2 linked regions of the Bacillus pumilus genome follow. Each later gene encodes a partner of the first gene's protein in a complex. Links are inferred from orthologs where the notes say so. Each region holds a gene or a part of one and is shown on either strand. Other genes may lie near its edges.

Region 1 (5,888 bases):
TTCCTCTTCCTTTCCCCCAAAAGGTGCACACGCTGACAATATCAGTGTGAGCATTGTCAGCAGCAATAACAACTTTTTCAATAGAAAACACTCCTCTTATTTCTTTAGCTCCTCGAGCATTTTAGCTTCGTCCCAAATTTCAATATTGAGTTCTTCTGCCTTTGTCAGCTTACTTCCCGCTGCTTCTCCGGCTATGACTAAATCTGTTTTCTTACTCACACTACCTGCCAGTTTACCGCCTAGTGCTTCGATCGCTGTTTTTGCATCGTTTCGAGCCATTTCTTCTAATTTCCCTGTCAGCACAATGGTTTTGCCTGCAAAATAGGAATCACTTTCTTCAACCTTCACCGGTTTTGGTCCTGTGTAGGTCATATTAACCCCAAGCTCTTTTAGTTCATTTAGCAGATTGAGTATTTCTTCTTTCTCAAAGTATGTGACGACAGCATCAGCCATTTTTTCACCGATTTCATCGACTTCGAGTAATTGATCTTTCGTCGCTTGCTTTAATTGATCGATATCACCGAAATGCATCGCCAAGGTCTTTGCCGCTTTAGAGCCAATAAATCGTATACCGAGTCCAAATAGTAAACGCTCTAGAGAGTTTTCTTTCGATTGCTCAATCGAACGCAGTAAATTGTCGACAGATTTTTCGCCCATTCGCTCAAGCTGAATGAGCTCTTCTTTCGTTAATCGGTAAAGATCAGACACACGAGAGACAAGCTGTTCTTGGAAAAGCTGTGTAATGACCCGCTCGCCAAGCCCATCAATGTTCATTGCATTGCGGGAAACAAAGTGAATGAGTCCCTCACGTATTTGGGCAGGGCATTCTGGATTGATGCAACGCAAAGCCACTTCGCCTTCAATTCTCACCAGCTCACTATGACACTCTGGGCATTCAGTCGGCATGTGAAACGGCTTTTCTTCTCCTGTACGCTGATCGATCAGTACACCTACGACTTCCGGAATAATATCGCCTGCTTTTTTCACAATCACTTGATCAAAAAGGCGAATATCCTTTTCTTTGATCAAATCTTCATTATGAAGGGAAGCTCGCTGCACTGTCGTTCCTGCTACTTTGACAGGCTCAAGGATCGCCGTTGGTGTGATGACACCTGTACGCCCGACACTTAGTTCAATATCAAGCAGCTTTGTCACGACCTCTTCAGCTGGAAACTTGTACGCAACAGCCCAGCGGGGACTTTTTGCTGTAAAGCCGAGCTCTTCTTGCTGAGCTAACGAATCGACTTTGATCACAATTCCATCGATTTCATATGAAAAGTCAGCACGCTTCGTTTTTAGTGTTTCAATGAGCTCGATCACTTCCTCAATCGTTTGGCACATCCGTCTTTCTTTGTTCGTTTTAAAGCCAAGTTCGTCGAGAAGATCAAGTCCTTCGCTTTGCGATTCAACACCAATTTCATCAAGCTCCGCTATACTGTAGACGAAGATATCAAGGTTTCGTTTCGCCGCAATTTTCGTATCAAGCTGACGAAGCGAGCCTGCCGCCGCATTACGCGGGTTCGCAAACGGCTCTTCTTCGTTTTGTAATCTTTTTTCGTTTAATGCTTCAAAAGAAGGTTTTGGCATAAATGCCTCGCCTCTCACTTCAATTGACAAAGGACGTTTGATTTTGAGCGGGATGGATCGAATGGTTTTGAGGTTTTCTGTAATATCCTCACCCGTTGTCCCATCTCCACGTGTGGCACCTCGGACAAACAGGCCATTTTCATAACGGAGAGAAACAGCGAGTCCGTCAATTTTCAGCTCGACATTGTATGCAATATCGTCACCGACTGCTTGACGAACCCTGCGGTCAAAATCAAGAAGGTCCTGTTCATTAAACGCATTCCCGAGGCTGAGCATCGGGGTGCCGTGGCGCACTTTTTGGAAGGCGTCTAACACAGCGCCTCCGACTCTTTGTGAGGGAGAATCCGCTGCTTTTAAATCAGGGTGCTCTTCCTCTAAAGAGATCAGCTCACGCATCCGCGCATCATATTCAGCGTCAGGAACACTTGGACGATCCAGTGTATGATATTCGTAGTTGTATTGGTTCAAAATCTGGTGCAGTTCCTCGATCCGGCGTTTCGCTGCTTCTTTATCCATCTGCTTCTTCCTTTCAATTCATCCGTTTTATATGTCCTATCGGTTTATTGCTTCTCAATTGGCGCAAATGCTGCGAGAAGACGCTTAATGCCTGTAGGGCTTGGGAAGGCAATATCAAGCTCTGTGCTGTCTCCACTACCTTTTACGCTCACAACCGTTCCAACGCCCCATTTTTTATGAGCCGCTTTATCGCCCACAGCCCAGCCAATACTTCCGCCGCCTGTGTTTTGAATGGTTTGAGTTTGCGGACGTGAGACAGGTCCCCGTCTTTGTGGTCTTTCTCTAGTTTGGCCAAATGGTGTTTTCGTTTCTTTTTTCTCATTTAGGTTGTCCAATAAATCGGCTGGTATTTCTCGAATGAATCTTGATTCAAGGTTCATGTTTGTCCGGCCGAAGAGTGTTCTCATCTTGGCACTAGATAAATAAAGCTCTTCTTCCGCCCGTGTGATGCCTACATAAGCAAGGCGGCGCTCTTCTTCCATCTCTGCATCTTCCATTAATGAGCGGCTGTGCGGGAAGACACCTTCCTCCATGCCCATTAAGAAGACAACCGGGAACTCTAGACCTTTTGCGGCGTGAAGCGTCATTAAAATGACCGCATCTTGATCTTCTTCCTCATTCTCATCCAGCTTATCAATGTCTGCGACAAGAGCGAGATCTGTCAGGAAGGTCACAAGGGACTTGTCTTCATTTTGTTCTTCAAAGTTCTTAGTCACAGAGAGAAACTCATCAATATTTTCTAGACGGCTTTGTGCCTCAATCGTTTTTTCAACCTTTAGTGCCTCTCGGTAGCCTGTTTTCTCTAAAATTTCTTCTGTTAGTTCTGTGACAGATAAATAATCCTGCATATTTGTCAATTGATCGATGAGCTGTTTGAACTCATCAAGCGCATTGGCTGCCCTTGCACTGAGTCCAATGAAATCTACCTGACCAAGCGCTTCAAACATAGACAGGTCATTCATCTCCGCGTATGCTGCGATTTTATCAACAGATGTCGCACCGATTCCGCGCTTTGGTACGTTCACAATTCGTGCAAAGCTAATGTCGTCATCTGGGTTAGCTACTAGGCGTAAGTACGCCAAAATGTCCTTGATCTCTTTTCTGTCATAGAACTTCGTGCCGCCGACAATGTTGTATTGAATGTTTGACTTCAATAATGTTTCCTCTATGACACGAGACTGGGCATTGGTCCGATAAAGAATCGCAAAATCGGATAATTTACGCTTACCGCTCTGATGAAGCTGATGAATCTTTCCAGCAACAAATTGTCCCTCGCCGAATTCATTATCTGCACGGTAATAGGCAATCTTCGCCCCTTCATCATTTTCTGTCCAAAGGTTTTTCGGCTTACGGTTTGAATTGTTTTGAATCACCGTGTTTGCGGCATTCAGTATACGTTTCGTCGATCTGTAATTTTGCTCAAGCAGAATCACTTCACTGGATGGATAATCTTTTTCAAAGGAGAGAATGTTTGTAATATCCGCTCCGCGCCAGCGGTAGATGGACTGATCCGAGTCACCGACCACACATATATTTTGAAAACGCTGAGCAAGCAGTTTCACAAGCATGTACTGCGCTCTGTTCGTATCTTGATACTCATCGACATGAATGTATTGAAATTTTCGCTGATAGTGTTCTAATACTTCAGGGATGCGCTCAAACAGACGAATCGTCATCATAATAAGATCATCAAAATCGAGTGATTGGTTCTTAAGTAATCGCTTTTGGTAATCTGTGTAGACGTCGCTAACCACTTGATCATAGAAATCACTGGCTGTTTTGGCGTATTCCTCTGCGTCAATGAGTTCATTTTTTGCACTGCTGATTGATCCTAAAATGCTGCGAGGATCGAACTTTTTAGGATCGATATTTCGTTCTTTTAAAATGTTTTTAATGACTGAAAGCTGATCAGATGTGTCTAATATAGAGAAGTTGCGATTTACACCAATACGGTCAATATCGCGTCGTAAAATACGCACACACATGCTGTGGAACGTAGAGATCCAAATGTCATCCGCACCAGGCCCTAAAATGGCTTGGACACGCTCACGCATTTCACGTGCTGCTTTATTTGTAAACGTAATCGCTAAAATGTTCCACGGAGCCACATGCTTTTCTGCCATTAAGTAGGCAATTCGGTGTGTGAGCACCCGCGTTTTCCCGCTTCCTGCTCCTGCCATCAAGAGTAGCGGACCGTCTGTTGCTTTGACCGCTTCTTTTTGCGCGTCATTTAGCCCTTCTAATAGATGATTCGATATTTCATTCATTCCATTCACCGCCAATTCGAACTTATGTTCTATTTTAACTCGTTTCGTCTTGTTTGACTATAATGACTTTTTGACTGCGCTCACTGTCTTTAATGCTTCTTTGAAATTGTCATAAATGACGTTTCCTACAACAACCACGTCCGCATGCTGCGCAAAACCTTCCGCCTGCTTTGCGTTTTCAATGCCCCCACCATAAAAAAGAACCGTATCAGAAAGCACTGCTTTCGTTTCTTTCACAAGCTCTATATCTCCAAGCGTTCCGCTGTATTCTAGATAAAAAATGGGCAGCTTCATCAAATGCTCTGCCACTCTTGCATATGCTCTTACGTCATCGATGTCCAGTGCTGTATTTGCCTCTGTGAGCTTGGCCGCTTTACACTCTTCATTTAAAATAACATAGCCTTCAGGCACGATCTCTTCCATCGACATCAAATCACCGAATTCCTTCATCGCATCCTTGTGAAGCCCAACAATCCAATCAGGATGAGAACTGTTTAAGACGGTCGGGATGAAATACAGATCGAAGCCCGGCACAATCATTTCATGTGTTGAGATTTCGAGTACACATGGCACAAGAAACCGGCGGACCTTTGACATCAATTGAAGCACGTTGTCCTCTGTCACATTGTCACTGCCGCCAATCAATATAGCATCCGTACCAGATTCGCAAATTGCCTCTAGCTGTTCATCGGATATTTCTTTATTTGGATCGAGTTTAAAGACATGCTTCCACTCGGTAACATCATACATGAAAAACGTTCCTCCATTCGTTTCATTCCATTTAAATATTATAACAAAATCAGTGACCGCAAAAAATGGGTAACCTCCTTCAGCTAAAAGTTTCATTCTTTTGAAAATGGTGTTCGTGACTTTAGGTTAGAATGCTGAAACCATCTAGGAGCTGAGAGGGATGATCTTTGACCGTTCACTGATAGAAGAGCTTTGTATCACCACATGTTATTATACAATAAAGGGACATTTTACTATTGATCAAAAAACCATACATAAAGCAGGTGACCCACATGAAAAGAACCATCACATATGATCAAACGATCGACATCGGATACATCTATCTCCTGCCTGTGGGAATCGGGACAATCAAAGAAACCATTGAATTAGATGTGAATGAATGTATGAACGCAGATATCGACAAAGAGGGACGAGTAGCTGGTCTGGAGTTATTTGCAGAAGAAGCCGAAGTTTTGAAGCATGCACCCGTGTATGAGGACGAGCTTTCTTTACGTTTTACAGATCAGGACGTTCTCTCAACCTATCATTTATCAGGCATTGAATTTCATTTCTCGACGCCTGATCACAAAGGGCTAATCGGTTTTACGATTGTCGATCCTCATCGATATAACGTCAAAAGAAAGACAAGAAAAAACCGTTTTGAATGGTCAAAACGGTTTTTCCAAGCTATTGTCTCACTTCATTGAAATAATGGACGGATGTCATGGCCCCTTCATCGACCATCTTGTTGTCTTGAATATCTAATGGATCAGGATGTCCAGCTTTTTC
Region 2 (4,349 bases), 2.6 Mb from region 1 along the record:
GCGTACTTTTCCCTGAACCAGACACCCCAGTTACAGCTGTAAAGACGCCTAGAGGGAACTTCGCATTGACGTTTTTCAGGTTGTTTTCTTTTGCACCTTTGATCTCAATATAGCGGCCGTCAGGCTTTCTTCTTTCGATCGGCAGAGGGATAAATTTCTCTCCTGATAAATATTGTCCTGTTAAAGATTTCTTGTCCTTCATGACTTCTTCCGGCGTTCCAGCTGAAATCACTTCTCCTCCATGAACTCCTGCTCCAGGTCCAATATCAATCAAATAATCAGCGGCTAGCATCGTATCTTCATCATGCTCTACGACAATGAGGGTATTCCCGATATCGCGCATGTTTTTCAATGTCCCGATCAATCGGTCATTATCACGCTGATGCAGACCAATAGATGGTTCATCTAATATATAAAGAACACCTGTCAGCCTTGACCCGATTTGAGTCGCCAGACGAATCCGCTGCGCCTCTCCTCCGGATAGTGTGCCAGCCGAGCGGCTCAATGTGAGGTAATCTAATCCCACATTATTTAAGAAGGACAAGCGCTCTTTGATTTCACGTAAAATGAGCTGAGCAATCTGCAAATCTTTCTCAGACAACTCGATTTCACCATATAAATCAAGGGCATCAGAGACAGACAAATCAGTGATTTCTCCGATATGTTTGCCATTGATCAGAACCGCAAGCGTCTCTTTTTTCAGACGATATCCTTTACATGTCGGACATGGCTGGTTCGCCATATACTTCTCCATTTGCTCACGAATATAATCAGAGCTGGTTTCCTTATAGCGTCGTTCAATGTTACGAAGAACACCTTCAAATTCAATTTCATTTTCACGTACCTGACCAAAATCATTTTCATATTTAAAATAAATCCGTTCAGAGCCGCTGCCATATAAAATTTTATCGAATAAATGCGACGGTATATCTTTCACTGGAATGTCCATGTCGATTCCGTAATGTGTACATACTGCCTCAAGAAGCTGAGGATAGTATTGTGAGCTCTGCGGCTCCCAAGGGGCAATGGCATGCTGTCGTAACGTCAAATCCTTATTAGGAATGACAAGCTCTGGGTCAACTTCTAGTTTAGAGCCAAGCCCATCACAGCTCGGACAGGCACCAAAAGGACTATTAAATGAAAACATTCTCGGCTCAAGCTCACCAATAGAGAACCCGCAGTGCGGACAGGCATGATGTTCACTGAATAACAGCTCTTCTTGTCCAATCACGTCAATCATCACACGGCCTTCACCTAGTCGCAGCGCCGTTTCAAGGGAGTCAGACAGCCGAGCCGCAACGCCTTCCTTCACCACGATTCGATCAATCACGACTTCAATGGAATGCTTCTTGTTCTTTTCAAGCTCGATCTCTTCTGATAGATCTTCCATCTCTCCGTCGACTCTTACTCGCACATAGCCTTGCTTTCGAATTTGATCAAGTACTTTAACATGTGTTCCTTTGCGGCCTGATACGACCGGCGCAAGCACTTGCAATTTCGTTCTTTCTGGATATTCTAAAATACGATCTGTCATCTGCTCAATCGTTTGGGACGTGATTTCAATCCCATGTATCGGACAAATAGGTTTCCCAACTCGAGCATACAAGAGTCGTAAATAATCATAGATTTCAGTAACGGTTCCAACTGTTGATCTAGGGTTCCGGCTCGTCGTCTTCTGATCAATACTAATCGCCGGAGAAAGACCTTCAATGGCATCTACATCCGGTTTATCCATTTGACCGAGAAATTGGCGCGCATACGCTGAAAGAGATTCAACGTACCTGCGCTGACCCTCTGCATAAATGGTATCAAAGGCAAGCGACGATTTTCCTGAACCAGATAAACCCGTGATGACCACTAACTGGTCACGCGGGATATTCACATCAATATTTTTAAGGTTGTGGGCTCTAGCACCTTTCACCTCTATTCGTTCCATAGCCATCAGGCAATCATCCTTCCGCTTTTAGCTCTAGCAATAGATCTCTTAATTCTGCTGCTTTTTCAAAATCAAGCGCTTTTGCTGCATCTTTCATTTCCATCTCGACCTTTTCGATCACTTTTTCTCGTTCTTTTTTGCTCATTTTTGACAGCTTTGGTGCTGCATTTGTTTCATATTCTTCCGATTCTTCATGTATCTTTGTTGCTTTAATGGCATCTCTGATTTTCTTATGGATGGTTTGCGGAGTAATTCCATATTTCTCATTATACGCCTCTTGCTGCTCTCGTCTTCGCTTCGTTTCTTGAATCGCAATATCCATTGATTTGGTCATTTTATCTGCATACATAATGACCCGGCCTTCCGAATTTCTCGCTGCACGGCCTATCGTCTGGATGAGGGATCTTTCAGAGCGTAAGAAGCCTTCTTTATCTGCATCTAAAATCGTCACGAGCGAGACCTCTGGAATATCCAGTCCTTCACGAAGAAGGTTGATTCCCACAAGCACATCATATTTTCCGAGACGTAAATCGCGAATAATCTCAATCCGCTCAAGGGTCTTAATTTCTGAATGCAGATAATTGACTTTGATTCCGATCTCTTTTAAGTAATCTGTAAGATCCTCAGACATTTTCTTCGTCAGCGTCGTCACAAGCACACGTTCATTTTTCTCAACCCGCGCATGAATTTCTCCAATTAAGTCATCAATTTGCCCTTCAATCGGACGCACTTCAATGATTGGATCAAGTAAACCTGTTGGACGAATAATTTGTTCCACAACCTCTGGGGTTTTCTCAAGCTCGTAAGGACCAGGAGTGGCAGATACATGTACAATATGGTTGATATGCTTTTCAAACTCATCAAAGGTGAGCGGTCTGTTATCAAGTGCTGAAGGCAGACGGAATCCGTGATCAACCAACACTTGCTTTCTTGCTTGGTCCCCGTTGTACATCGCGCGTATTTGCGGTATTGTCACATGTGACTCATCGACAACAATCATAAAATCATCTGGGAAATAATCAAGCAATGTGTAAGGTGTTGAACCAGAAGGACGCAAGGTCAGGTGCCTTGAGTAGTTCTCGATTCCTGAACAAAAGCCCATTTCTCTCATCATCTCAAGGTCATATCTTGTCCGCTGCTCAAGACGCTGCGCTTCTAGCAATTTTTCATTATCTCGAAGTTTTTCGAGCTGCTCTTCAAGCTCTTGTTCAATATTAATAATCGCTTTTTCCATTTTTTCTTCTCTTGTGACGAAGTGAGATGCTGGGAAAATAGCAACATGCTCACGATCACCGAGTATTTCTCCAGTCAGTGCATCCACTTCACGAATACGTTCAATTTCATCACCGAAAAACTCCACTCTGATACAATGCTCATCACGTGAAGCAGGGAAAATTTCAACGACGTCTCCTCGTACTCGGAAGGTTCCGCGCTGAAAATCTATATCATTACGAGAATACTGAATGTCCACCAGCTTACGAAGAAGCTGATTTCGTTCAATCTCCATTTCAGTACGTAAAGACAGCACAAGCTCTCGATATTCCTCTGGCGAACCTAAGCCATAAATACAGGAGACACTGGCAATGATGATGACATCTCTCCGCTCAAATAACGAGGACGTAGCGGAGTGTCTCAGCTTATCAATCTCATCATTGATGCTGGCATCCTTTTCAATAAATGTATCAGTCTGAGGCACATACGCCTCTGGTTGGTAATAATCATAGTAACTCACAAAATATTCGACAGCATTATTCGGAAAAAATTCCTTGAACTCGCTGTATAGCTGACCGGCAAGTGTCTTGTTATGCGCAATGACAAGTGTCGGTTTGTTCACTTCTTTGATCAGGTTGGATACAGTAAAGGTCTTTCCCGTACCTGTAGCACCTAACAGCGTTTGATGCTGTTTCCCCTGATGGATACCCTCAACAAGCTTTTCAATTGCCTTCGGCTGATCTCCTTGGGGCTGATAGTTAGAAACTAATTCAAAGCGGTCACTCACATCAAAGCCTCCGTTTCGTTACGAAATCTATCTAATGAATATATTATCATAAAAGAACACAAAAATACGAACTAAAGTTCGGCTCTTACTTGATTTTTATTTCCAATACAGTCATACCCTCTCTTCAATACCAAATAACCCTCTTGCGAAAACCTTCCTTTCAGTATGGAACATTTTGGTGAGAGATATTCGATGAGCAGAAAAAGAGAACAAAAGAAAGCTGCACTCACTAGAATTCGTAAGCACAGCTTATAAAACGTCATCTTTCTGCCTAACATGCTCTTGATGATGATATCAATGATTTTTTTCAGCCTTTTCTCTCTTTTCAATTTCTTTTTTAGCCATATATAATGCCCCAGCTACTAAAGAAATGATATCTAATCCCACAATAAAGTAGGTTTCTGTATAGCCCTT

The links. The genes of interacting proteins can lie anywhere in the genome.
Region 2: the proteins of pcrA (region 1) and uvrB are in contact, whole or in part, in a crystal structure (PDB 7EGT), measured with the Thermus thermophilus proteins. The link is inferred for Bacillus pumilus from one-to-one orthologs. Residues at the interface, in WP_096412145.1 of Thermus thermophilus: His654, Arg656, Phe657, Gln666, Asp668, Glu669, Lys680, Arg681, Leu682, Ser683, Lys685, Tyr686, Ala687; in WP_096411307.1 of Thermus thermophilus: Glu23, Leu25, Arg26, Asp27, Gly28, Glu29, Arg30, Phe31, Arg55, Glu326, Asp327, Phe328, Glu379, Ser382, Gln383, His398, Gly400, Arg401.

Annotation. Positions count from the first base shown.
Region 1 is NZ_LT906438.1:673,578-679,465, reverse strand. What follows is about bases 1,760-4,763. They hold pcrA (DNA helicase PcrA), read right to left. Parts: upstream 4,371-4,763; coding sequence 2,148-4,370; downstream 1,760-2,147. Other genes in these bases: pcrB (heptaprenylglyceryl phosphate synthase), read right to left, coding at 4,428-4,763; ligA (NAD-dependent DNA ligase LigA), read right to left, coding at 1,760-2,103. In the rest of the region: CKW02_RS03410 (CamS family sex pheromone protein), read right to left, coding at 1-81; more of ligA, read right to left, coding at 97-1,759; more of pcrB, read right to left, coding at 4,764-5,120; CKW02_RS03390 (DUF2283 domain-containing protein), read left to right, coding at 5,393-5,806; CKW02_RS03385 (hypothetical protein), read right to left, coding at 5,787-5,888. UniProt on the Escherichia coli protein: A helicase with DNA-dependent ATPase activity. Unwinds DNA duplexes with 3'-5' polarity. Translocates on single-stranded DNA with 3'-5' polarity. Initiates unwinding more efficiently from a nicked substrate than double-stranded DNA.
Region 2 is NZ_LT906438.1:3,271,188-3,275,536, forward strand. Bases 1,443-4,349 are described here. They hold uvrB (excinuclease ABC subunit UvrB), read right to left. Parts: upstream 3,936-4,349; coding sequence 1,950-3,935; downstream 1,443-1,949. Other genes in these bases: uvrA (excinuclease ABC subunit UvrA), read right to left, coding at 1,443-1,942; CKW02_RS17185 (CsbA family protein), read right to left, coding at 4,230-4,349. In the rest of the region: more of uvrA, read right to left, coding at 1-1,442. UniProt on the Escherichia coli protein: The UvrABC repair system catalyzes the recognition and processing of DNA lesions. A damage recognition complex composed of 2 UvrA and 2 UvrB subunits scans DNA for abnormalities.